2 regions of the Arthrobacter sp. B0316-1-20 genome follow, and region 2 is predicted to be linked to the other one. Evidence: riboswitches for the same ligand, from Rfam matches in the RefSeq annotation. Region 2 holds a riboswitch; the other holds the start of a gene.

What was found. Region 2 has a riboswitch for FMN ahead of pnuC (nicotinamide riboside transporter PnuC). Riboswitches for the same ligand answer to the same signal wherever they lie in the genome.
Positions count from the first base shown of each region.
Region 1: another riboswitch for FMN. It lies ahead of pnuC (nicotinamide riboside transporter PnuC); the one in region 2 lies ahead of pnuC (nicotinamide riboside transporter PnuC).

Region 1 covers NZ_JBNHHC010000013.1:209,247-220,654, forward strand. The annotation lists gene AC5RW2_RS21770 (anthranilate synthase component I) at 1-226, opposite strand, end outside; gene hisI (phosphoribosyl-AMP cyclohydrolase) at 280-720, opposite strand; gene AC5RW2_RS21780 (TIGR03085 family metal-binding protein) at 828-1,472, shown strand; gene hisF (imidazole glycerol phosphate synthase subunit HisF) at 1,499-2,269, opposite strand; gene hisG (ATP phosphoribosyltransferase) at 2,287-3,132, opposite strand; gene AC5RW2_RS21795 (phosphoribosyl-ATP diphosphatase) at 3,231-3,494, opposite strand; gene ribH (6,7-dimethyl-8-ribityllumazine synthase) at 3,642-4,127, opposite strand; gene ribA (GTP cyclohydrolase II) at 4,189-4,839, opposite strand; gene ribB (3,4-dihydroxy-2-butanone-4-phosphate synthase) at 4,829-5,503, opposite strand; gene AC5RW2_RS21815 (riboflavin synthase) at 5,500-6,126, opposite strand; gene ribD (bifunctional diaminohydroxyphosphoribosylaminopyrimidine deaminase/5-amino-6-(5-phosphoribosylamino)uracil reductase RibD) at 6,127-7,215, opposite strand; gene pnuC (nicotinamide riboside transporter PnuC) at 7,215-7,925, opposite strand; FMN riboswitch at 8,033-8,179, opposite strand; gene rpe (ribulose-phosphate 3-epimerase) at 8,262-8,930, opposite strand; gene AC5RW2_RS21835 (RsmB/NOP family class I SAM-dependent RNA methyltransferase) at 8,990-10,540, opposite strand; gene fmt (methionyl-tRNA formyltransferase) at 10,537-11,408, opposite strand, start outside.
Region 2 covers NZ_JBNHHC010000015.1:123,955-135,362, reverse strand. The annotation lists gene AC5RW2_RS23570 (RsmB/NOP family class I SAM-dependent RNA methyltransferase) at 1-908, shown strand, start outside; gene rpe (ribulose-phosphate 3-epimerase) at 976-1,635, shown strand; FMN riboswitch at 1,706-1,850, shown strand; gene pnuC (nicotinamide riboside transporter PnuC) at 1,959-2,687, shown strand; gene ribD (bifunctional diaminohydroxyphosphoribosylaminopyrimidine deaminase/5-amino-6-(5-phosphoribosylamino)uracil reductase RibD) at 2,684-3,772, shown strand; gene AC5RW2_RS23550 (riboflavin synthase) at 3,773-4,399, shown strand; gene ribB (3,4-dihydroxy-2-butanone-4-phosphate synthase) at 4,396-5,070, shown strand; gene ribA (GTP cyclohydrolase II) at 5,060-5,710, shown strand; gene ribH (6,7-dimethyl-8-ribityllumazine synthase) at 5,780-6,265, shown strand; gene AC5RW2_RS23530 (phosphoribosyl-ATP diphosphatase) at 6,354-6,617, shown strand; gene hisG (ATP phosphoribosyltransferase) at 6,714-7,559, shown strand; gene hisF (imidazole glycerol phosphate synthase subunit HisF) at 7,577-8,347, shown strand; gene AC5RW2_RS23515 (TIGR03085 family metal-binding protein) at 8,393-9,037, opposite strand; gene hisI (phosphoribosyl-AMP cyclohydrolase) at 9,148-9,585, shown strand; gene AC5RW2_RS23505 (anthranilate synthase component I) at 9,654-11,222, shown strand; gene AC5RW2_RS23500 (Trp biosynthesis-associated membrane protein) at 11,222-11,408, shown strand, end outside.

The DNA of each region.
Region 1 (11,408 bases), on a different contig from region 2:
TGGCGCGCGAGTTGGCACCGATGAAGGAATAGCGGGACCAGACTCCGCCGACGGCGGCCGACTCCAACAGGAAGGTTCCCGGCCGGGAATCGGCCAGCCTGCGGTAGATGGAAATGGGAGTCTGGTCATCGGCGAGCACCTTGATGGAGACCGGGATGACCCTGCGGTCGCGGGCAAGCGCGCGGAATTCCTCCAGGCTGGGGCTGATGACGCCAAGGTCCTGCATGCGTTATCTGTCTTTCGCTTCAGTGGCTGATACTGCGGTGGTCAGGGGCCGGTTCAGGTGCCGGATGCTCCTTGGTTGCCGTCCGGTTCGGCGCTGTGGCCGGCGACGGCGTCGAGGCCCCGGCCGTCAAAGCAGGTGCGGGTGCCGGTGTGGCAGGCGGCGCCGACCTGGTCTACCCGGACCAACAGGGCGTCGCCGTCGCAGTCCAGGGCCACCGACTTGACGAACTGCACGTGGCCGGAGGTGTCGCCCTTGCGCCAGTACTCCCGGCGCGAGCGCGAGTAGAAGGTCACGCGGCCGCTGGTCAAGGTGCGGTGCAGCGCCTCGTCGTCCATCCAGCCCAGCATCAGCACCTCGCCGGAGTCGAACTGCTGGACGATCGCGGCGACCAGGCCGGCGGAGTCGCGCTTGAGCCGGTCGGCGACGGCTGGGTCGAGGGCCGTTGCGCCGGCCCCGGACGGCACTGTTGTGGGGGAATCAGACTCGGAAGGCATCCCTACAAGTCTAGTGCCAAGTCCCGGAGGCTCCCGCCCGCGCCGGCGCGGGCGGACGTACACATTTATCGGCCCGCAAGCGCCTCCTTCGTGCTAGGTTCAGAGTGATGCATTACGTAAATCCGTCCCGTGAAGTCCTGGCCGAGACCTTGCTGGCTGCCGGGCCGGATTCACCCACCCTGTGCGAGGGGTGGAAGACCGCAGAACTGGCCGCCCATCTGTACATCCGTGAACATCGAGTGGGTGCCGCCCTCGGCCTGGCCTTCAAGCCGCTGGCCAGGGTTTCGGACGAGGCCACCCGCAAGGTGGCGGACACAGCGCGGGAACCGGCCGGCTACGCCAAGCTGGTGGAAGCCTTCCGCGCCGGCCCGCCGGCCTGGTCCCCGTTCAGGGTGCCGGCCGTGGACACGGTGGCCAACCTGGTGGAATTCTTCGTCCACACCGAAGACATCCGCCGGGCCACCGACCGCTGGGCGCCGCGGGCGCTGGACGAGGACTATTCGGCGGCACTGTGGGACGAACTGGTTAAGCGGGCGGCCTTGCTGTACCGGGGAGTGGACCTGGGCATCGTGCTCGTGCGTCCGGACGGCCCGCGGCACGTGGCCAAGCGGGCACCCGTCTCGGTGGCCATCGGCGGAGAACCGGGCGAACTGCTGATGCATGCGTCCGGCCGGACCAGGCATGCGCTGGTCACCTTCGAGGGCCAGGCCGATGCCGTGGCCCTGCTGGACAGCGCCGAAATCGGCCTCTGACCCTTCCGCTTCCCCGGCTCCGGGACTCACCGGACCGGGTAGCCCGCGTCCCGGATCGCCTGCTTGACCTGCGCGATGGCGTCGTCGGGCCCGAAATGGAAGACCGAGGCTGCCAGCACCGCGTCCGCCCCCGCGGCGACGGCCGGCGGGAAATGCGCGGGCTTGCCGGCGCCGCCAGAAGCAATCAGCGGGACCTTCACCGCCGCCCGTACCGCCCGGATCATCTCCAGGTCGAACCCGTCCTTCGTTCCGTCGGCATCGATGGAGTTGAGCAACAACTCCCCCACTCCCCGGTCGGCTGCCTCGCGGGCCCACTGCACCGCGTCGATCCCCGTGCCCTTGCGGCCGCCGTGCGTGGTGACTTCGAATCCGGAGGCCACCGAGGGGTCATCGGTCCGGCGGGCATCCAGCGAGAGCACCAGCACCTGGGAACCGAAATGGCGGGTAATTTCGTCGATCACATCGGGCCGGGCGACCGCTGCGGTGTTGATGGCGGCCTTGTCGGCCCCGAAGCGCAGCAGTTTGTCGACGTCGGCGACCTCGCGCACGCCGCCGCCCACGGTCAGCGGGATGAAGACTTCCTCCGCGGTGCGGGCCACGACGTCGAACGTCGTCTCGCGGTTGCCGGAGGAGGCGGTGACGTCCAGAAAGGTCAACTCGTCGGCTCCGGCACGGTCGTACCGGTGCGCCAGTTCCACCGGGTCACCGGCGTCGCGCAGGCCTTCGAAATTAATTCCCTTGACCACGCGTCCGGCGTCGACGTCCAGGCAGGGGATCACACGGATGGCAACAGTCATGGCTTACTCCGGGGCAGTCAGATGCGGCAGGCGTGGATGGTGCTGACCAGGATGGCCCGGGCACCGAGATCGTAGAGCTCGTCCATGATGCGGTTGGTCTGGGTGCGACGGACCATCGAGCGCACGGCCACCCAGCCGGTATCGCGCAGCGGCGAGATGGTCGGTGACTCCAGCCCCGGGGTCAGCGCCGCGGCGGCGTCCACGAGGTCCTTGCGGATGTCGTAGTCCATCATGACGTACTCGCGGGCAACAATCACGCCGCGCAGCCGGCGCATCAGCACGTCCAGCCCGTTGGCCGGGGTCTCCCCCGCGCGGCCGATCAGCACGGCCTCGGACTTCAGGATGGGGTCCCCGAAGATTTCCATCCCGGCGGCCCGGAGCGTGTTGCCGGTCTCCACGACGTCTGCAATCGCGTCGGCAACGCCGAGGCGCACGGAGGACTCCACCGCGCCGTCCAGCCGGACGACGGAGGCGTCGATCCCGTGCTCGGCCAGGTAGCTGCGCAGCAGCCCGTCATAGCTGGTGGCCAGGCGCTTGCCGTTCAGTTGCGCGGCACTGGTGAACTCGCCGAGCGGACCGGCGAACCGGAACGTGGACGCCGCGAAGCCGAGGTTCATCAGCTCGACAGCGTCCACCTGTGCGTCCAAAAACAGGTCACGTCCGGTGATCCCGACGTCAAGGGTGCCGGAGCCTACGTAGACGGCGATGTCGCGCGGGCGGAGGAAGAAAAACTCAATGTCGTTGTCGGCATCGGTCATGACCAGTTCGCGGCTGTCGCGGCGCTGGAGGTAGCCGGCCTCGCCCAGCATGGCGGAGGCGGCTTCGGACAGGGAACCTTTGTTGGGAACAGCTACACGCAGCATGTGGGGGTCTTTCTGGGATCGTCTCGGCCGCAGCAGGGCCTCGCAAGTGTGGAATAGGCCTGGGTCTGGGCGGGGCGCCGCGCAGGGGCGGCGTCCCGCTACAGATGCTTGTAGACGTCTTCCAGCCGCAGGCCCTTGGCGATCATCAGGACCTGCAGGTGGTAGAGGAGCTGGGAGATTTCCTCGGCGGCGGCTTCGTCGGATTCGTGTTCGGCTGCCATCCAGACTTCGGCGGCCTCTTCGACGACCTTCTTCCCGATTCCGTGGATGCCGGAATCCAGCTCGGCTACCGTACGGGAGCCCTCCGGGCGCTGCTGCGCCTTTTCGCTCAGTTCCGCAAACAGGGATTCGAAGGATTTCACGCCCTTTAGACTACGTCAGGAGCGCGTGGGGGCGGCAAACCGCCGTTCCCATTGTGACGAATGCCTCCGGCGCCGCGCGGCGATCCGTTTCAGATGCGGCGCCGCGCGACGGTCCGCTTCGGACGCCGCGCCGCGCCGCGGCCCGCCTTAGACGCCGAGGCCTCGGAGCGTGGCCGCGGTCGCCAGTGCGGCGGTCACCGCTTCGTGGCCCTTGTCCTCGCTGGAGCCCGCCAGGCCGGCGCGGTCCAGGCCTTGCTGCTCGGTGTCGCAGGTAAGCACCCCGAATCCCACCGGGGTGCCGGTCTGCACGCTGACGCTGGTCAGGCCCTCGGTGGCGGCCTGGCAGACGTACTCGAAGTGCGGCGTCCCGCCGCGAATCACGACGCCGAGCGCCACCACGGCGTCATAGTGGGGCGCCAGCCGGGCGGCGGCGACGGGCAGCTCGAAAGCCCCGGGCACCCGGACCAGGGCCGGTTCCCCGATGCCCGCCTCGGTTGCCGCCCGCAGCGCGCCGTCGACCAGCCCGTCCATGATCTCGGTGTGCCAACTGGCGGCGACTATGGCGAGCTTTAGCGCGCCGGTCTCCGCCTGCAGGCCGGTGATGTCGATGGTGGGTGCTCCGTGTCCGCTCATGTTCTTCCTTCGTGAAACTCTCGTCGGTGGTTAACTGTGGTTGCCGTGCCGGGCGCAGGCGTCAGCTCTGCTGCACGGGCGTTGTCTGCAGGACGGCCAGCCGGTGGTCCATCCGGTCCCGCTTGGTCTCCAGGTAGCGGCGGTTCTGCTCCCGGAAGGGAACCTCCGCGGCCACCATCTCGACCACATCGATGCCCAGCGCCGCCAGCATGCTGCTCTTGGCAGGATTGTTGCTCAGCAGCCGGATGGCGCCGATGCCCATCGCCCGCAGGATGGCGGCGGCGGCGGAGTAGTCCCGCGCGTCCACGGGCAGGCCCAGCTGCTCGTTGGCCTCCACCGTATCGGCGCCGGCTTCCTGCAGCGCGTAGGCCCGCATCTTGTTGGCCAGCCCGATGCCGCGCCCCTCCTGCCCGCGCAGGTACAGGACCGTCCCGCCGTGCTCTCCGATCATGGCCAGCGCCTGCTCCAATTGCTCGCCGCAGTCGCAGCGGTAGGAGGCGAACACGTCGCCGGTCAGGCATTCGGAGTGCAGCCGGACCAGAGGTTCGGCCGCCGGACTGACCTGCGAGGTGATGCTCAGGTGCTCCACGCCGGTGGCGGCATCGGTCCACGCCTGGGCGGTGAAGCTGCCGAAGGCCGTGGGCAGCTGGACCGCGGGCCCGCACTCGACCGTGGCGGCCGGAGTCTTTTCGCGGATGTCCTTACCGTCCATGGTTCGCCGCCTTCGGCAGGCCGGCGGTGTCCGCGTTCCCGGCCAGGTGGTTCGCGAGGTCCTCGATCGAAACCAGCGGGCAGCCGTGCTCGTCGGCAAAGGCGCGCAGCGCCGGCAGGCGCATCATGTCCCCTTCATCGTGCACCAGTTCCGCGATGACGCCCACCGGCGCACGCCCGCCCAGCCGGCACAGGTCCACGGCGGCTTCGGTGTGTCCGCGCCGCGCGAGCACGCCGCCGTCGACCGCCCGCAGCGGGAAGACATGCCCGGGCCGGGTCAGGTCGGCGGCAGTGCTGTCCGCCGCCGCCAGCACCACGGCGGTGCGCGCACGGTCGGCGGAACTGATGCCGGTGGTCACGCCGTCGGCCGCGTCGCAGGAAACCGTGTAGGCCGTTCCCTTGGCATCCTGGTTGACTTCGACCATAGGCGGCAGCCCCAGTTCGTCGGCCCGCGCCGCCGGCAGTGGCACGCAGATGACGCCCGAGGTATAGCGGATGGTCCAGCCCATCAGTTCGGGGGTCGCGGCGTCGGCGGCGAAGATGATGTCGCCTTCGTTTTCCCGGTCCTCGTCATCAACGACGACGACGGGGCGGCCGGCGGCGACCGCCGCCACAGCGGCTTCGATCGTGTCGAGCGCGATCCGCGGCTCCACCGCGGCGCTCATGCCCTGGCTCCGGTGGTGAAGGCCAGGAGCCGTTCGGCGTACTTGGCGAGGACGTCCACTTCCAGGTTGACGCTGTCGCCGGGTTGTTTCGCGCCCAGGCCGGTGTCGGCCAGCGTGGTGGGAATCAGGCCGACTTCGAAGAACTGCGTCGCGGCACCGGCATCGCTGACGTTCGTGACCGTCAGCGAGACGCCGTCGACGGCGATGGAGCCCTTCTCCGCGATGTAACGGGCCAGCTCCACGGGAACGGTGAAGCGCAGCCGCTCCCAGTCGCCCAGGTCCTCGCGTTCGGCCAGCGTGCCGACACCGTCCACGTGCCCCTGAACCACATGTCCGTCCAGCCGTCCGCCGGCCGGGACGCAGCGTTCCAGGTTGACCGGCTGCCCCGGACGGAGCGAACCGGTGGTGGTGCGTGTGAGGGTCTCCCCCATCACGTCCACGCTGACCCGGCTGCCGTCCAGCGCGACTGCGGTCAGGCACACGCCGTTGACGGCGATCGACCCGCCGAGCCCGAGCCCGGCAGCCGTTTCGGGTGCGGTGAAGGTCAGCACTGCGCTGTCAGTGGCCGGACTCAGGTCCAGCGATTCAACGCGCCCTTGTTCCGCGATGATTCCGGTAAACATTCATTTGCCTTTCTGAGTGCCGTGGGACGGCAGGGGTTCCAGGTGCAGGCGCAGGTCCGCGCCCAGGATTCGGGTGCTGCCGCCGGCCGTGTCCCAACGCCAGCGGCCGGCCTCGGACAGCGTCCCGATGCCGAGGTCGGCCACCGCACGGGTGCCGGCGCCGAGCATCAGGGGTGCCAGGTAGAGCACGAGTTCGTCGACCAGGTCGGCGCGAAGGAAAGCCGAGGCGACGGTCGCTCCGCCCTCGATCATCGCGTGGCCGATGCCGCGCCGTGCCAGTTCGGCCAGGACTTCGGCCGGGTCGTGGGTGGCCAGTTGCAGGAAGCGGCCATCGGTGCCGCGGACCGCGGCGTCTGCCGCGACCTTTCGGCGCCCCATCACCACGCGCAGCGGCTGGCCCGGAGTTTCGTGTCCGGCCCGGTCGCGGGCGGTGAGCCTCGGGTTGTCGGCCGCGATGGTTCCGTTGCCGGCGATGATGGCGTCCGCGCGGGCGCGGATGCCGTGGCTGTCCGCCCGCGCCTCTTCCCCGGTGATCCATTGGCTGGTGCCGTCTGCCGCGGCAATCAGGCCGTCCACGGTCTGCGCGACGTGCAGGGTGGTGAACGGCCGCGCTTCCCGCCGGGCCTCGAACCAGCGATGGTTCAGGTCCAGCGCCTGCTCCCGCAGCAGTCCCGTACGCACGGCGACGCCGGCCTCGGCCAGCCGCTGCGCCCCGCCGGCGGCCGCCTCGGTGGGGTCGGCCGTGGCGTAGACCAGCGAGCCGATGCCCGCGTCCAGGATGGCGCCGGAACAGGGGCCGGTGCGGCCGCGGTGGTTGCACGGCTCCAGGGTCACCAGCATGGTGCAGTCCGCCAGGTCCGCGGCGCGCTCCGGGGACACGTTCGCCAGCGCATCGACTTCGGCGTGGGGTGTGCCGGCGCCCCGGTGGTAACCGATGCTGACCACCTCGCCCCGCGGGTCGATGATGGCGGCGCCCACGAGGGGGTTTGCTCCGCGCACGCCCTGCCGCGCGGCATCCAGCGCAAACTCCATGGCGCGCTGCTCGGCCGGCGCGAAATCCCTGGCCGTGCCGACTGCCGCCTGGCCCATCACGCATGCACCTGCTCGCCGGCCGGGCGCCCGATGCGCGGATCGGGATGCAGGGTTTCGACGCCGGGCTTGGCCTGCGCGTTGGCCCGCCACCAGACGAAGAATCCAACCAGCGTGAAGCCTCCGTAGAAGAGGTACATAAAGGCGCTGGCGTAGTAGCCGGCGCTAAACAGCAGCGGCACGCCCACAATGTCGACCGCCACCCAGATCAGCCAGAACTCGACCCAGCCGCGTGCCATGCCGTAGGTGGCCAGCAATGAACCGACGAAGGTCCAGGCATCGGCCCAGACCGGCTCGTAGGAGCCGAGGGCCGCGAAGACCGGGGTCAGGGCGACGGTGCCCAGGAGCAAGGCGGCGACCAGGCCCAGGCGCGCCTTGCCGCCGGCCCACTGCGGGGTGATGGCGTGGCCCTCGCCGCTGCGTGCGGAGCGCCAACGCCTCCAGCCGTAGACGGCTACGGCGATGAACATGACCTGCCGGCCGGCCTGGCCCAGGAGGTTGGCGGTATTGGCGGAGCCGAAGAGCGACCCGAGGAAAACGGTCAGCAGCAGCACGTTGCCGATGATGCCGACGGGCCAGGCCCACACCTTCCGGCGCATTCCGCCGAGCGCGCTGAGCAGGCCGAAGACGTTGCCCAGAACTTCGCGCAGCAGTAGAGCGCTGCCGGCTACGGGAATCTGGGCTTCAAAGAGCCACCGCAGAAAATCCATGCCGTTCCTTTCGAGCCGCGGCGGCTCCGGGGAACGACAGAGCGGAAGGTCCGGGGTCTCCGGGCCGCGGTCATCGACCGTACCCGGTGGCCCCATGGCTGCCACCTGTACGTGCTTCTCCCATCCAGACTTTAACTGTCGGTACCGGAATTCCACCGGTTCAACCGCTGCGTGAAGTTCCGGGCGGAACTCTCGGCAGCGGGTCGCGGACTATAACCGCCGGTTCGGACTTACACCGACCCCGGAGCACGTTTGTGTTTGCGTAACTATGCTCTCACAACTGCCCCGTGACACCTTCCATTCCCGTCACAACCTGTAACACCGGTCACAGGGGCCTCAGGAATCGGGCTGCCGGCCGGCCGCGGCCCGCAGCGAGGCGATGGCCTGCTCCGGATCGGCCTTGCCGTACACGGCGGATCCGGCCACGAAGACGGTAGCGCCGGCCTCGGCGGCCCGCACGATGGTGTCCTCGGTGACGCCCCCGTCCACCTGGATCGCCACGGGCAGCCCCGAACCCGCCACGGCGCGGGCGGCCTTGCGGATCTTGGGCAGCGTGACGTCCAGGAAAGACTGCCCGCCGAAGCCCGGCTCGACCGTCATGATCAGCAGGAGGTCCATCTCCGGGAGCAAATCCAGATAGGGCTCGACGGCGGTGGCCGGCTTCAGCGCCATGCCCGCCTTGGCCCCGCGGGACCTCAGCTCCCTGGCCAGCCGGACCGGGGCGGCCGCCGCTTCCACATGGAAGGTCACGGATTCGATCCCCGACTCGGCATATGCCGGCGCCCAGCGGTCCGGGTCGGCAATCATCAGGTGCGCGTCCAGGGGCAGGGTGCTGACTTCCCGGATTCGCTGCACCACCGGCAGCCCGATTGTCAGGTTCGGCACGAAATGGTTGTCCATCACGTCCACGTGCACGGCATCGGCGGTACTGATGCGCCGCAGTTCGGCTTCGAGGTTGACGAAATCGGCCGAGAGGATGCTGGGGTTGATGCAGCACTGTGCCATCGGATGCTTGCCTGCCTGTCTGTCTGTGTGTGTCGAGGGATGTGGGAACCGGTGTTGACCTAATTGGTTCGGCGGAGCAGCGCCATGAACATGGCATCGGTGCCGTGCCGGTGCGGCCACAGCTGCGCCGTCGTCCCGCCGGCCCGGCCCACGGCGTCGCCGCCGGGTTGCCCTGCTTCCAAGTGCCCGGGGAGGCTGACCCCGTCGAGGACGGAGGAGGTGTCCAGCAGTTCCACCCCGGGGTTCCGGCGCAGCAGGTCGGCGACCACCGCCGTCGTCTCCGCGGGGTGTGGGGAGCACGTCACGTAGGCGATCAGGCCGCCCGGCTTTGCGGCGGCCACGGCCGCGCCGAGCAGTTCGCGCTGCAGCGGCCCCAACTGCGCCACGTCGGAGGGCTTCCGGCGCCACCGCGACTCAGGGCGGCGGCGCAGAGCCCCCAACCCGGTGCAGGGAGCGTCCACCATGATCCGGTCGAACCGTCCGGCATACAGCTCGCCCACGTCGCGGCCGTCGCCGGTGCGGATCTCCCACACCCCGGCCGGTACCGGCGCCAAGGCCTTCCGGACCAGTTCGGCACGGTGTTCGGCCACCTCGTTGGCCAGCAGCGTGGCGCCCCGCTCGGCGGCCAGCGCGCCCAGCAGGGCGGCCTTGCCGCCGGGGCCGGCGCACAGATCCAGCCAGCGCTCGCCCGGCGTCACCGGCGCGGCGGCGGCCAAGGCCAGCGCTACGAGTTGGGAGCCGGCGTCCTGGACACGGGTGGTTCCGGCCCGCACGCTGGCCAGCCGGCCGAGGTCTCCGCCCGCATACAGGGCGGATCCAGCGACCAGTTCCCCGGGCTCCGCGCCGGCGTCGATCGCCTCGTCCAGCGAGCCCAGCCCGGGCAGCGCCACCAGGTTTACGACCGGCGCTGCGTTGTCGGCCGCCAGCAGGTCTTCCAATTCGTCCACGCGGCGTCCGTGCCCCGCCAGGGACTGCCGCAGGGCCCGCACCACCCATTCCGGATGGCTGTGTTCCAGAGCCGCCGCCTTGACCGGGTCGGTCTCCCCGGCTGTCAGCTCGGCGGTCCAGCCGTGCAGGTCGCGGGCGGTGACCTTGCGGAGGACGGCGTTGATCAGCGAGCCGGGGCCCGCGCCGATCACGGCGCGGGCCAGGCCGACGGTCTGGTCCAGGGCGGCGTGGGCCGGCACCCGCATGGCGAGCAGCTGGTGGGCGCCGAGGCGGAGCGCATCGAGGATCGCGGGGTCCAGCTGGTCCAGCGGCCGGTCCACGCAGCGGGCCAGGATGGCATCGTACGTGCCCAAACCGCGGAGGGCGCCGTAGGCCAGCTCGGTGGCGAAGCCGGCGTCGCGCTTGTCCAGCCGGTGTTTGCGGATGCTCGCAGGCAGCACCAGGTTCGCGTACGCGTCGTCCCGTTCCACCGCGCGGAGCACCTCGAAGGCCGCCAGCCGGGCCGGGTCGGCCGCCCGCGTCCGCTGCGACGGAGCCGACCGGGAGTACTGCCTGGTGCCGCCGCGGTTTCGCTCCCGCCCCGCAGCATCACGGCGGCCGGCCCCCTGGCCGCCGCCGCCTTGGCGTCCGCTGTTCCGGCTGCCTTCATTCCGGCCGCTCATTCGAAGTGCACGTCCTCACGCTGTCCGAGCCCGCGGGCCCAATCTGCTGCATCCATCATTTTCTTGCCCGCCGGCTGGACCCTGTCCAGCTCCACGGCATGGGAACCGGTGCCCACGAGCGCCGAGGCCGACGAGCCGCCGGACAGCCTCACGGCCCCGGGCGGCAGCCCGCGGTGCTCCGGCCGCAGGCGTACCGGGCCCAGCTTGAAGCGCTGCCCGTCGAGCATGGTCCAGGCACCGGGTTCGGGAGTGACGCCGTTGATGCGGCGGCGGATGGCCAGCGCCGGCTGCCGCCAATCAATGTGACCGTCCTCCAGGGACAGCTTGGGCGCGAGGCTGACGTCGCCGGACTGCGCCACCGCCACTGCTGTGCCCGCGCCAACGGCCGCCAGGGTTTGCGACAGCAGCACGGCGCCGCTGTGGGAGAGCCGCTCCAGCACCTCGCCGCTGGTGTCCGCGGGGCGCAACGCCTCGGTCAGGGTGCCGTACACCGGGCCCGTATCCAGCCCCTTCTCCAGTTGGAAGGTGGAGGCGCCGACGACGTCGTCGCCGTTGATGATGGCGTGCTGCACCGGCGCGGCGCCGCGCCACGCGGGCAGGAGTGAGAAGTGCAGGTTGATCCAGCCGTGTTCGGGTATGCCGAGCGCGGCCTCCGGGACGAGGCCGCCGTAGGCCACGATGGCCGCCACATCCGGGGCGGCTGCCCGGATGGCATCGGCCGCGGCCGATCCGATCCGGTTGGCCCGGATCACCGGCACGCCGAGTTCCGCGGCGCGGGCCGCCACCGGCGAGGCGGTCAGGACGCGTTTACGCCCTACCGGCGCGTCCTCCCGGGTGAGCACGGCAACGATCTCGAAGCCATCCCCGA
Region 2 (11,408 bases):
TGGCTGGCCATGGCCGCAGTGTGGACGAACTGGAAGACTTGCTGGTTGCCGACAACGCCGCACCGGTGGTGAACCTGGTGGCGCTGCCCGGCCTGGGCACGTTGGACGAGGCGGTCGAGGCAGGGGCCGAGCCCGGCGAACTTGTCGAAGGCTCCGCCCTCTACGCCGGCGGCGACGTCGGCCGGCTGGCCAGCGTCCGATCCGGAACCACCCGCGTCCAAGATGCCGGGTCCCAACTGGTGGCCCGTGCCCTGGCCGCAGCGGCCCCGGCAACGCCGGACGAGCGCTGGCTCGACCTCTGCGCCGGCCCAGGCGGAAAGGCGGCTCTGTTGGCTGCCTTGGCCGCCGAACAGGGCGCCACGTTGTTGGCTAACGAAGTGGCCGTGCACCGTGCCGAGTTGGTCCGCAAGGCGCTGGCTCCGGTTCCGCCTGACGTCTGGGAGATCCGTACCGGAGACGGCCGCGAGGTCGGCGACCTGTATGCCGGCCAGTTCGACCGGATCATGGTGGATGCGCCCTGCACCGGATTGGGAGCCCTCCGGCGCCGCCCGGAATCCCGCTGGCGCCGGAAACCCTCCGACGTTGCCCAACTGGGTCCCCTGCAGCGCGACCTGCTCGAAGCAGCCGTCGCGGCCGCCAAGCCGGGCGGCCTGATCGCCTATGTGACCTGCTCCCCGCACCCGGCGGAGACGACGGCGGTGGTCGCCGACCTGCTGCGCCGGCACCCCGCGCTGGAACTGCTGGACACATCCGCCGTCCTCGACGGTGTCAGCCTCCCTGGCCACCTGGAAGCAGGACAGCCGGGCGGGGACACGGTCGGCCGGGCCGGCGGGACCACCACGCAGCTCTGGCCGCACCGCCACGGCACCGATGCCATGTTCATGGCGCTGCTGCGCCGCAGCAACTGACCCGTACCCGCGCAACCCGCGCAGAGCCCCACATCCGACAACACCTAGACAGGCAGGCAAGCAACCGATGGCCCACTGCTGCATCAACCCCAGCATCCTCTCGGCTGATTTCGTCAACCTCGAAGCCGAACTGCAGCGGATCAGCACCGCCGACGCGGTGCATGTGGATGTGATGGACAACCACTTTGTGCCGAACCTGACCATCGGGCTGCCGGTGGTGCAGCGGATTCAGGAGGTCAGCAGCCTGCCGTTGGACGCGCACCTGATGATTGCCGATCCCGACCGGTGGGCGCCGGCCTATGCCGAAGCCGGCATCGAATCGGTGACCTTCCATGTGGAAGCGGCGAAGGCGCCGGTGCGGCTGGCCAGGGAGCTGAGGTTCCACGGAGCCAAGGCGGGCATGGCGCTCAAGCCGGCCACCGCCGTCGAACCGTATCTCGATCTGCTCCCCGAGATGGACCTGCTGCTGATCATGACCGTTGAACCGGGCTTCGGCGGCCAGGCATTTTTGGAGGTGACGCTGCCCAAGATCCGCAAGGCGGCGAACGCGGTGGCCGGCTCCGGGCTGCCGGTGGCGATCCAAGTGGACGGCGGCGTCACCCAGGAGACGATTGTGCGGGCCGCGGAGGCCGGTGCCACGGTTTTCGTCGCCGGCTCCGCCGTTTATGGCCAGCCGGACCCTGAGCAAGCCATCGCCTCGCTGCGGGCCGCGGCCAAGGTTCTGTGACGGCTGTTACACGATGTGACGGGAATGCCGGACCCCTGCAGCAGTTGTGAGAGCATAGTTACGCAAACACAACGTGCTCCGGGGTCGGTGTAAGTCCGAACCGGCGGTTATAGTCCGCGACCCGTTGCCCAAGGTTCCACCCGGAACCCGAGGCCACGGTTGAACCGGTGAAATTCCGGTACCGACAGTTAAAGTCTGGATGGGAGAAGCACGTACAGGTGGCAGCAATGGGCCACCGGGTACGGCCACTGGCCGTTATCCCGGATGCCCGGACCTACCGCACTGTCGTTCCCCCGGAGCCGCCGCGGCTCGAAAGGAACGGCATGGAATTTCTGCGGTGGCTCTTTGAAGCTCAGATTCCCGTTGCCGGCAGCTCACTGCTGCTGCGCGAAGTTCTGGGAAATGTTTTTGGACTCCTCAGCGCCTTCGGCGGCATGCGCCGAAAAGTGTGGGCCTGGCCGGTGGGCATTATCGGCAACCTCCTGCTGCTGACGGTCTTCCTTGGCTCGCTGTTCGGCTCGGCCAACACCGCCAACCTGCTGGGACAGGCCGGCCGGCAGATCATGTTCATTGCGGTGGCCGTTTACGGTTGGAACCGCTGGCGCTCCGCACGCAACGGCACCGGCCGCGCCATTACCCCGCAGTGGGCCGGCGGCAGGGCGCGAGTGGGCCTGGTGGCTGCCCTGCTCTTGGGTACCGTCGCCCTCACCCCGGTCTTTGCCGCCCTGGGCTCCTACGAGCCGGTGTGGGCCGACGCCTGGACCTTCGTCGGGTCGCTGCTGGCCACCTACGGCATGGCCCGCGGCTGGGTTGAGTTCTGGCTGATCTGGGTCGCGGTGGACATTGTGGGCGTGCCGCTGCTGTTCAGTGCCGGCTACTACGCCAGCGCCTTCATGTATCTCTTCTACGGCGGCTTCACCCTGGTCGGGTTCTTCGTCTGGTGGCGGGCCAACGCCCAGGCCAAGCCCGAAGTCGAGACGCTGCACCCGGATCCGCGGATCGGGCAGCCGGCGGGGGCCGGCGGCGACGACGAGCCGGTGCATGCGCGATGAGTCAACCAGCCCCCGGCACCAGCCAGAAATTTTCGACGGCGGAGCAGCGCGGCATGGAGCTGGCGCTGCAGGCCGCCGGACTGGGTGTGCGCGGAGCGAATCCCCTGGTGGGAGCGGCGATCATCGATCCGCGCGGCGACGTGGTCAGCACCGGCTACCACCGGGGTGCCGGCACGCCGCACGCTGAAGTGGATGCGCTGGCCAACGTGCCATCGGGACGTGAAGCGGAGCTGGCTGACTGCACCATGCTGGTGACCCTGGAGCCGTGCAATCACCGCGGCCGGACAGGCCCCTGCTCCGGCGCCATTGTGGAAGCAGGCATCGGTTCGCTCGTCTACGCTGCGGCCGACCCCACCCATGAGGCGGCCGGCGGAGCCCAGCGGCTGGCGGCCGCCGGCGTCGCCGTACGCACCGGACTCATGCCGCAGCCGGCCCAGGAGCTGAACCACCGCTGGTTCCGGGCCCGGCGGGAAAACCGGCCGTTCACCACGCTGCACATCGCCCAAACAGTGGACGGACTGATCGCTGCGGCGGACGGCACCAGCCAGTGGATCACCGGGGAGGAAGCCCGGGCCGACAGCCACGGCATCCGCTCCCGTGCGGATGCGATCATCGCCGGCAACGGAACCATCGCCGCCGACAACCCCCGGCTCACCGCCCGGGACCCGGCCGGAGCCGAGACGCCGGGCCAGCCGCTGCGAGTGGTGATGGGGCGCCGGAAAGTGCCTGCAGACGCGGCCGTCCGCGGCACCGATGGACGGTTCCTGCAACTGGCTACCCATGATCCCGCTGAAGTGTTGGCCGAACTGGCCGGGCGTGGCGTCGGCCACGCCATGATCGAAGGCGGAGCCACCATCGCCTCGGCCTTCTTGCGCGCTGACCTGGTCGATGAGCTGGTCCTCTACCTGGCGCCGCTGATGCTCGGGGCCGGCACCCGCGCGGTGGCCGACCTTGGCATCGGCACACTGGCCGACGCGGGCCGGTGGCGCTGGGACAGCGCCGGCGGCAGTGCCCGCACCCTGGGCGCGGACCTGCGCCTGCACCTTGAACCTCTGCCGTTAAACGGCACCCAGAAAGGCAAGTGAATGTTTACCGGAATCATCGCCGAACAAGGGCGGGTTGAATCCCTGGACCTGAGTCCATCCACCGACAGCGCCGTGCTGACCTTCACCGCGCCCCGAACGGCCTCCGGCCTCGGGCTCGGTGGCTCGATCGCCGTCAACGGTGTGTGCCTCACCGCCGTCGCGCTGGACGGCAGCCGGGTCAGCGTTGACGTGATGGGCGAGACGCTGACGCGCACCACCACCGGGTCGCTCCAGCCGGGGCAGGCCGTCAACCTGGAGCGCTGCGTGCCGGCCGGCGGGCGGCTGGACGGTCACGTGGTCCAAGGCCATGTGGACGGCGTGGGCACGCTGGTTGAACGGGAGGACTTGGGCGACTGGGAACGCCTGCGTTTCACCGTTCCGCTGGAGCTGGCCCGCTACATAGCGGAGAAGGGATCCATCGCCGTCGACGGCGTCTCGCTGACGGTCACGGCGGTCAGCGATGCATCAGCGGCGACTCAGTTCTTCGAGGTCGGCCTGATCCCCACCACGCTGGCCGACACCGGACTGGGCGCGAAACAGCCCGGAGACACCGTGAACCTGGAAGTGGACGTCCTGGCCAAGTACGCCGAGCGGCTGCTGGCCTTCACCTCCGGAGCCCGGTCATGAGCGCCGCCGTGGAGCCGCGGATCGCGCTCGATACCATCGAAGCCGCGGTCGCGGCGATCGCCGCCGGCCGCCCCGTCGTCGTCGTCGATGACGAGGACCGGGAAAACGAAGGCGACATCATCTTCGCCGCCGACGCCGCCACCCCTGAGCTGATGGGCTGGACCATCCGCTATACCTCGGGCGTGATTTGCGTGCCGCTCGCGGCGGCCCGTGCCGACGAACTGGGGCTGCCGCCGATGGTTGAAGTCAACCAAGATGCCAAGGGCACGGCCTACACGGTGTCCTGCGACGCCGCCGTCGGCGTAACCACCGGGATTAGTTCCGCGGACCGTGCGCGCACCGCACTGGTACTCGCCGCTGCGGACAGTACCGCCGCAGATTTGACCCGGCCCGGCCATGTCTTTCCGCTGCGCGCGGTCGACGGCGGCGTGCTGGCGCGCCGCGGGCACACCGAGGCGGCCGTGGACCTGTGCCGGCTGGGCGGGCGTGCGCCGGTCGGCGTCATCGCCGAGCTGGTGCATGACGAGGGGGATATGATGCGGCTGCCGGCCCTGCGGGCTTTCGCCGACGAGCACAACTGCCCGCTGGTCTCGATCGAGGACCTGGCGAACCACCTGTCCGGGGGAGCGGTCCCGGCATCCCTTCCGAAGGCGGTTGGCAGTGGCCACTGACGACATCCGCGAAAAGCCGCCGGCTGCAACGGTCGAGGCCGGGCCGTCGGTTCAGCTGCCCACTGCCTTCGGCAACTTCATGGCGCAAGCCTGGACGGATGCCGCCACCGGCGTGGAGCACTTGAGCATCACCTCCCCGGTCCGGCCGGCGGCCGAGCCGTTGGTCCGGCTGCACTCCGAATGCCTGACCGGGGATGTGTTCGCGTCCTACCGATGCGACTGCGGCGAGCAATTGGAACAGGCGCTGGGACTGATCGGGGAGCAGGGCGGAACCGTCCTTTACCTGCGCGGGCAGGAGGGGCGCGGCATCGGCCTGGCCAACAAAATGCGGGCTTACGCACTGCAGGAAGCCGGCGCCGACACGGTGGAAGCCAACGAGCAGTTGGGGCTGCCAGTGGATGCGCGCGACTATTCGGCTGCGGCCGCCATCCTGCGTGCCATGGGCATCGGCTCCATCCGGCTGCTGAGCAACAACCCGGCCAAAAGCTTGATGTTGGCAGCGCTCGGCATCCAGGTAGCGGAGATGGTGACCGCCGAAGTTCCCTTCCGCGAGCAGAACCGCCGCTACCTGGAGACGAAGCGGGACCGGATGGACCATCGGCTGGCTGTCCTACAGACCACGCCCGTACAGCAGAGCTGATGCCCGCGCCTTCGGCCACACCCATCCACTGCTGATCACTACCCACCAACACATTCACGAAGGAAGAACATGAGCGGACACGGAGCCCCAGTTATCGACATCACCGGCCTGCAGGAGGCGACCGGCGGGCTGAAGCTCGCGATTGTCGCCGCCAGTTGGCACACCCAGATCATGGACGGTCTGGTCAACGGCGCGCTGCGCGCGGCCTCCGAGGCGGGAATCGACGACCCTGCCTTGGTCCGCGTACCCGGCGCCTTCGAGCTGCCCGTGGCAGCCGCCCGCCTGGCCCCGCACTATGACGCAGTGGTGGCGCTCGGCGTGGTGATCCGCGGGGGCACGCCGCACTTTGAGTACGTGTGCCAGGCCGCCACCGAGGGGCTGACCAATGTCAGCGTCCGGACCGGCAAGCCGGTGGGCTTCGGCGTGCTCACCTGCGATACGGAGCAGCAAGGACTGGACCGTGCAGGTCTGGAGGACTCCAACGAGGACAAAGGGCACGAGGCGGTTACCGCAGCGCTGGCAACTGCGGCTACGCTCCGGGGCCTCGGCGTGTGAGCGGGCGCCCGGCTGGCGCCGGAGGGGTTCGTCACAATGCGTACGGCCGTTTGTGGCGGCCCCGCGCTCCTGACGTAGGCTAAAGGGCGTGAAATCCTTCGAATCCCTGTTTGCGGAACTGAGCGACAAGGCGCAGCAGCGCCCGGAGGGCTCCCGTACGGTAGCCGAGCTGGATTCCGGCATCCACGGGATCGGGAAGAAGGTCGTCGAAGAGGCCGCCGAAGTCTGGATGGCAGCCGAATACGAATCCGACGAGGCCGCCGCTGAGGAAATCTCCCAGCTGTTGTACCACCTGCAGGTCCTGATGATCGCCAAGGGATTGCAGCTGGAGGACGTCTACAAGCATCTGTAGCGGGACGCCGCCGTCGTCGGCGCCCCGCCCGGACCCAGGCCGAATCCATCCTTGCAGGCCGCGCTGCGGCCGAGCCGATTCCAGAAAGACTTCCAGATGCTCCGTGTAGCTGTCCCCAACAAGGGATCCCTGTCCGAGGCCGCCTCCGCCATGCTGGGGGAAGCCGGTTACCGCCAGCGCCGCGACAGCCGCGAACTGGTCATGACCGACCCGGACAACGATATTGAGTTCTTCTTCCTGCGCCCCCGCGACATCGCCGTCTATGTGGGCTCCGGCACCCTGGACGTCGGCATCACCGGCCGCGACCTGTTCCTGGATGCGCAGGTGGAGGCGGTGGAGCTGATGAACCTCGGGTTCGGAGCATCCACGTTTCGGTTCGCCGGCCCGGTGGGGGAGTTTTCCCGCGCCGAGCAATTAAACGGCAAGCGCCTGGCCACCAGCTACGACGGGCTGCTGCGCAGCTACCTGTCCGAGCGCGGCATCGAGGCCTCCGTGGTCCGGTTGGACGGAGCGGTTGAATCCTCCGTTCGTTTGGGTGTGGCCGATGCCATCGCCGATGTGGTGGAAACCGGCAACACCCTGCGCGCCGCAGGCATGGAGATTTTCGGCGACCCCATCCTGAAATCCGAGGCCGTGCTGATCGGCCGCGCCGGCGAGACCCCTCCGCCAGGACTGGCTGTGCTGATGCGCCGGCTCCGCGGCGTGATTGTGGCCCGCGAATACGTGATGATGGACTACGACATCCGCAAGGATCTGGTGGATGCCGCCGCGACGTTGACCCCCGGCCTTGAATCACCCACGGTCTCTCCGCTGCGCGACACCGACTGGGTGGCGGTGCGTTCAATGGTCCGGCGGACCCAGACCAACCGGATCATGGACGAGCTTTACGATCTCGGTGCCCGGGCCATTCTGGTCAGCACCATCCACGCCTGCCGCATCTGATTGCTCCGGAGTAAGCCATGACTGTTGCCATCCGCGTTATCCCCTGCCTCGACGTCGACGCCGGACGTGTGGTCAAGGGGGTCAATTTCGAAGGCCTGCGCGACGCCGGTGATCCGGTGGAGCTGGCGCACCGGTACGACCGTGCCGGCGCCGACGAGCTTACGTTCCTGGACGTCACCGCTTCGTCCGGCAACCGGGAAACGACCTTCGACGTGGTGGCCCGCACCGCCGAGGAAGTCTTCATCCCGCTGACCGTGGGCGGCGGCGTGCGGGAAGTGGCCGACGTCGACAAACTGCTGCGGTTCGGAGCCGACAAGGCCGCGATCAATACCGCCGCGGTGGCCCGGCCCGACGTGATCGACGAAATCACCCGCCATTTTGGTTCCCAGGTACTGGTGCTCTCGCTGGATGCCCGCCGCACTGACAACCCCTCGGTGGCCTCCGGATTCGAAGTCACCACGCACGGCGGCCGCAAAGGCACCGGCATCGACGCGGTGCAGTGGGCGACGGAAGCGGCGGACCGCGGCGTAGGGGAGCTGCTGCTCAACTCGATCGACGCGGACGGCACCAAGGACGGCTTCGATCTGGAAATGATCCGCGCCGTCCGGGCCGCCGTGAAAGTTCCGCTGATCGCGTCGGGAGGCGCCGGGAAGCCGGAACACTTCCCGCCAGCCGTCGCCGCCGGAGCCGACGCCGTGTTGGCCGCATCGGTATTCCACTTTGGTCCCGACGACGCGATTGCGCAGGTCAAGCAGGCTATCCGGGAAGCGGGCTATCCGGTCCGGTGATCCGCTCCGGTGCCCGGCTGGGCAAGGCCAGATCGGCGTCCGGTGTCAGAGGCCGATGTCGGCGCTCTCCAGCAGGGCCAGTGCATCGGGCTGGCCCTCAAAGGTGACCAGGGCGTGCTTGGTGCGGCCGTGGGCATGCATCAGCAGTTCGCTGGGTTCCCCGACGATGGCCACCGATACCGGCGCGCGCTTGGCCACGTGACGCGGCCCATCCGGGCGCACCAGCACGATGCCCAGATCCACGCCCCGGTACAACAGCGCGGCACGCTTGACCAGGTCCTCCCACAGGGCGGTTGAATAGTCCTCGTCGAGCGCGCGCGGTGCCCAGCGGTCGGTGGCGCGGCGCACGTCTTCGGTATGGACGAAGAATTCCACCAGGTTGGCCACGTTGTCCACGGCTGGGACTTTGAGCGGCGATATGGCCGGCGGCCCGGCTCGGAAGGCTTCCACCAGTTTGGCGTAGCTGGCCGTCGTCCGGGCCTTGTCAGCCGTCTTCCGCGTGGCGTTGTCGGAGACTTTGGCGAGCGGTTTAAAGGCCAGTCCGAGTGCGGCCCCCACCCGATGTTCACGGATATACAGGTGCGCCGCGAGCTCCGCAGTCTTCCATCCCTCGCACAGGGTCGGCGAATCCGGCCCGGCAGCCAGCAAGGTCTCGGCCAGGACTTCACGGGACGGATTAACGTAATGCATCACTTCTGAACCTAGCACGAAGCCGCTGGTTTCGGGCCGCGAATCATGTCCCTTCCAGCAGCCCTGGCGCGGGCAGGGGGCCACCGGGACTTGGCACTAGACTTGTAGGGATGTCGTCCCAGCCTGATTCCCCGAATACTCCGCCTCCCGCCGCCGGCCCGGCCGCCCTTGATCCTGCCGTCGCCCAGCGGCTCAAGCGCGACTCCGCCGGCCTGGTGGCCGCCGTGGTCCAACAGTTCGATTCCGGCGAGGTGCTGATGCTCGGCTGGATGGACGATGAAGCGCTGCACCGCACGTTGACCAGCGGCCGGGTGACCTTCTATTCACGCTCACGGCAGGAATACTGGCGCAAGGGCGACACCTCCGGGCACGTGCAGTTCGTCAAGTCGGTGGCCCTGGACTGCGACGGCGATGCCCTGTTGGTCCAGGTGGACCAAGTGGGGGCAGCCTGCCACACGGGCACCCGGACCTGCTTTGACGGCCGGGACCTCGGCGCTGTTGCCGGCCGCCGTCCGGCGTCTGACGACGCACCAGTGCTGGACAGCTGAAGAAGCTCCCGGCCCCTTCCCCATTAATCCCAGCTTGATCAGCGACTGAAGCGAAAGACGGATAACGCATGCAGGACCTCGGAGTCATCAGCCCCAGCCTGGAAGAATTCCGCACCTTGGCGAAGGACCGACGGGTGATCCCGGTGTCCATCAAGGTGCTCGCCGATGACCAAACCCCGATCTCGATCTACCGCAAACTTGCTGACGCGAGGCCGGGCACCTTCCTGCTGGAGTCCGCTGCCGTGGGAGGCGTCTGGTCGCGCTATTCCTTTATCGGCGCCCATTCGCGGGCAACGCTGACCACCAAGGACGGGCAGGCGCACTGGCTGGGCGAGCCGCCGGTGGGCGTCCCGCGCGATGGCAACCCGGTGGAGGCGCTGCGCGCGACCGTGGAGGCGCTGCGGACCGAGCGCTTTGAATCGCTGCCGCCGCTGACCTCCGGGCTGGTCGGTTTTGTCGGCTGGGAAGCCGTGCGGCACTGGGAGAAGCTCACCTCCCCGCCGGAGGACGATCTGAATTTGCCCGAACTGGCCATGAACCTGGTCACCGATTTGGCGGTGCACGACAACGCCGAGGGCACGGTCACGCTGATCGCCAACGCGATCAACTTCGACAACCGCGACGAGCGGGTCGACGAGGCCTGGCTGGATGCGGTGAAAAGGGCCAAACACATGCTGGCCCAGCTGGCCGAACCGCTGGCGCAGCAGGTGTCCGTGCTGGAGGACACAGCGCTGGCAACCGACGACCTGATGAACAGCGTGACCCACCGCTGGGCCCGCGACAAGTACCTGGCAGCCGTGGACCGGGGCAAGGAGGCCATTGTCGACGGCGAGGTGTTCCAAGTGGTGATCTCCCGCCGGTTCGAGGCCGAATGCTCGGCGCCGGCGCTCGATGTTTACCGGGTGCTGCGAAACCTCAACCCGAGCCCCTACATGTACCTGTTCAGCCTGGAAGACTCCGACGGCGTGGGCTACTCGATCGTGGGATCTTCCCCGGAAGCGCTGGTCACTGTGACCGGTGATGAAGTCATCACGCACCCGATCGCCGGATCGCGGCCGCGCGGACACAGCGTGGAACAAGACAAGGAACTGGCCGAGGAACTGCTGGCGGATCAGAAGGAACGCGCCGAACACCTGATGCTGGTGGACCTGGCCCGCAACGACATCTCCAAGGTCTGCAAACCCGGCAGCGTTGACGTCACGCAGTTCATGGAAGTGGAAAAGTTCAGCCACATCATGCATCTGGTCTCCACCGTGGTGGGCCGGCTGTCCCCGGACAAGACCGCCTATGACGTGCTGGCCGCGACGTTCCCGGCCGGGACGCTCTCCGGCGCCCCCAAACCACGGGCGCTGCGGCTGTTGGACGAACTGGAACCGCACCGCCGCGGCATCTACGGCGGTGTGGTGGGCTATCTGGACTTTGCCGGGGACATGGACATGGCCATCGCCATCCGGTCCGCTCTGCTACGCGGCGGGACCGCCTACGTGCAGTCCGGCGGCGGGATCGTGGCCGACTCCCAGCCGGAGGCCGAGGCGCTTGAGACGGTGAACAAGGCGGCCGCTCCGCTGCGGGCGGTGACGTTGGCGGCCCGGCTGCACCCCGCCAACCCGGCGCACGTGCCGGTGAAGGGGCAGTAATGACCGAGGACAAGGCAACACCGGCCAAGGGCCAGCAGCCGGAACGAAGGACGAGCGTGGCGCGGTGGCAGCGCAAGGGCATGGTGGTGCTCGCCGCGGCGGCGGTCGCCCTGGCCGCCTTCGGGACGACGACCCAGACTTGGCTCACCGCCCACCTTCCGGGAACCAGGGTCCAGACACCGGACG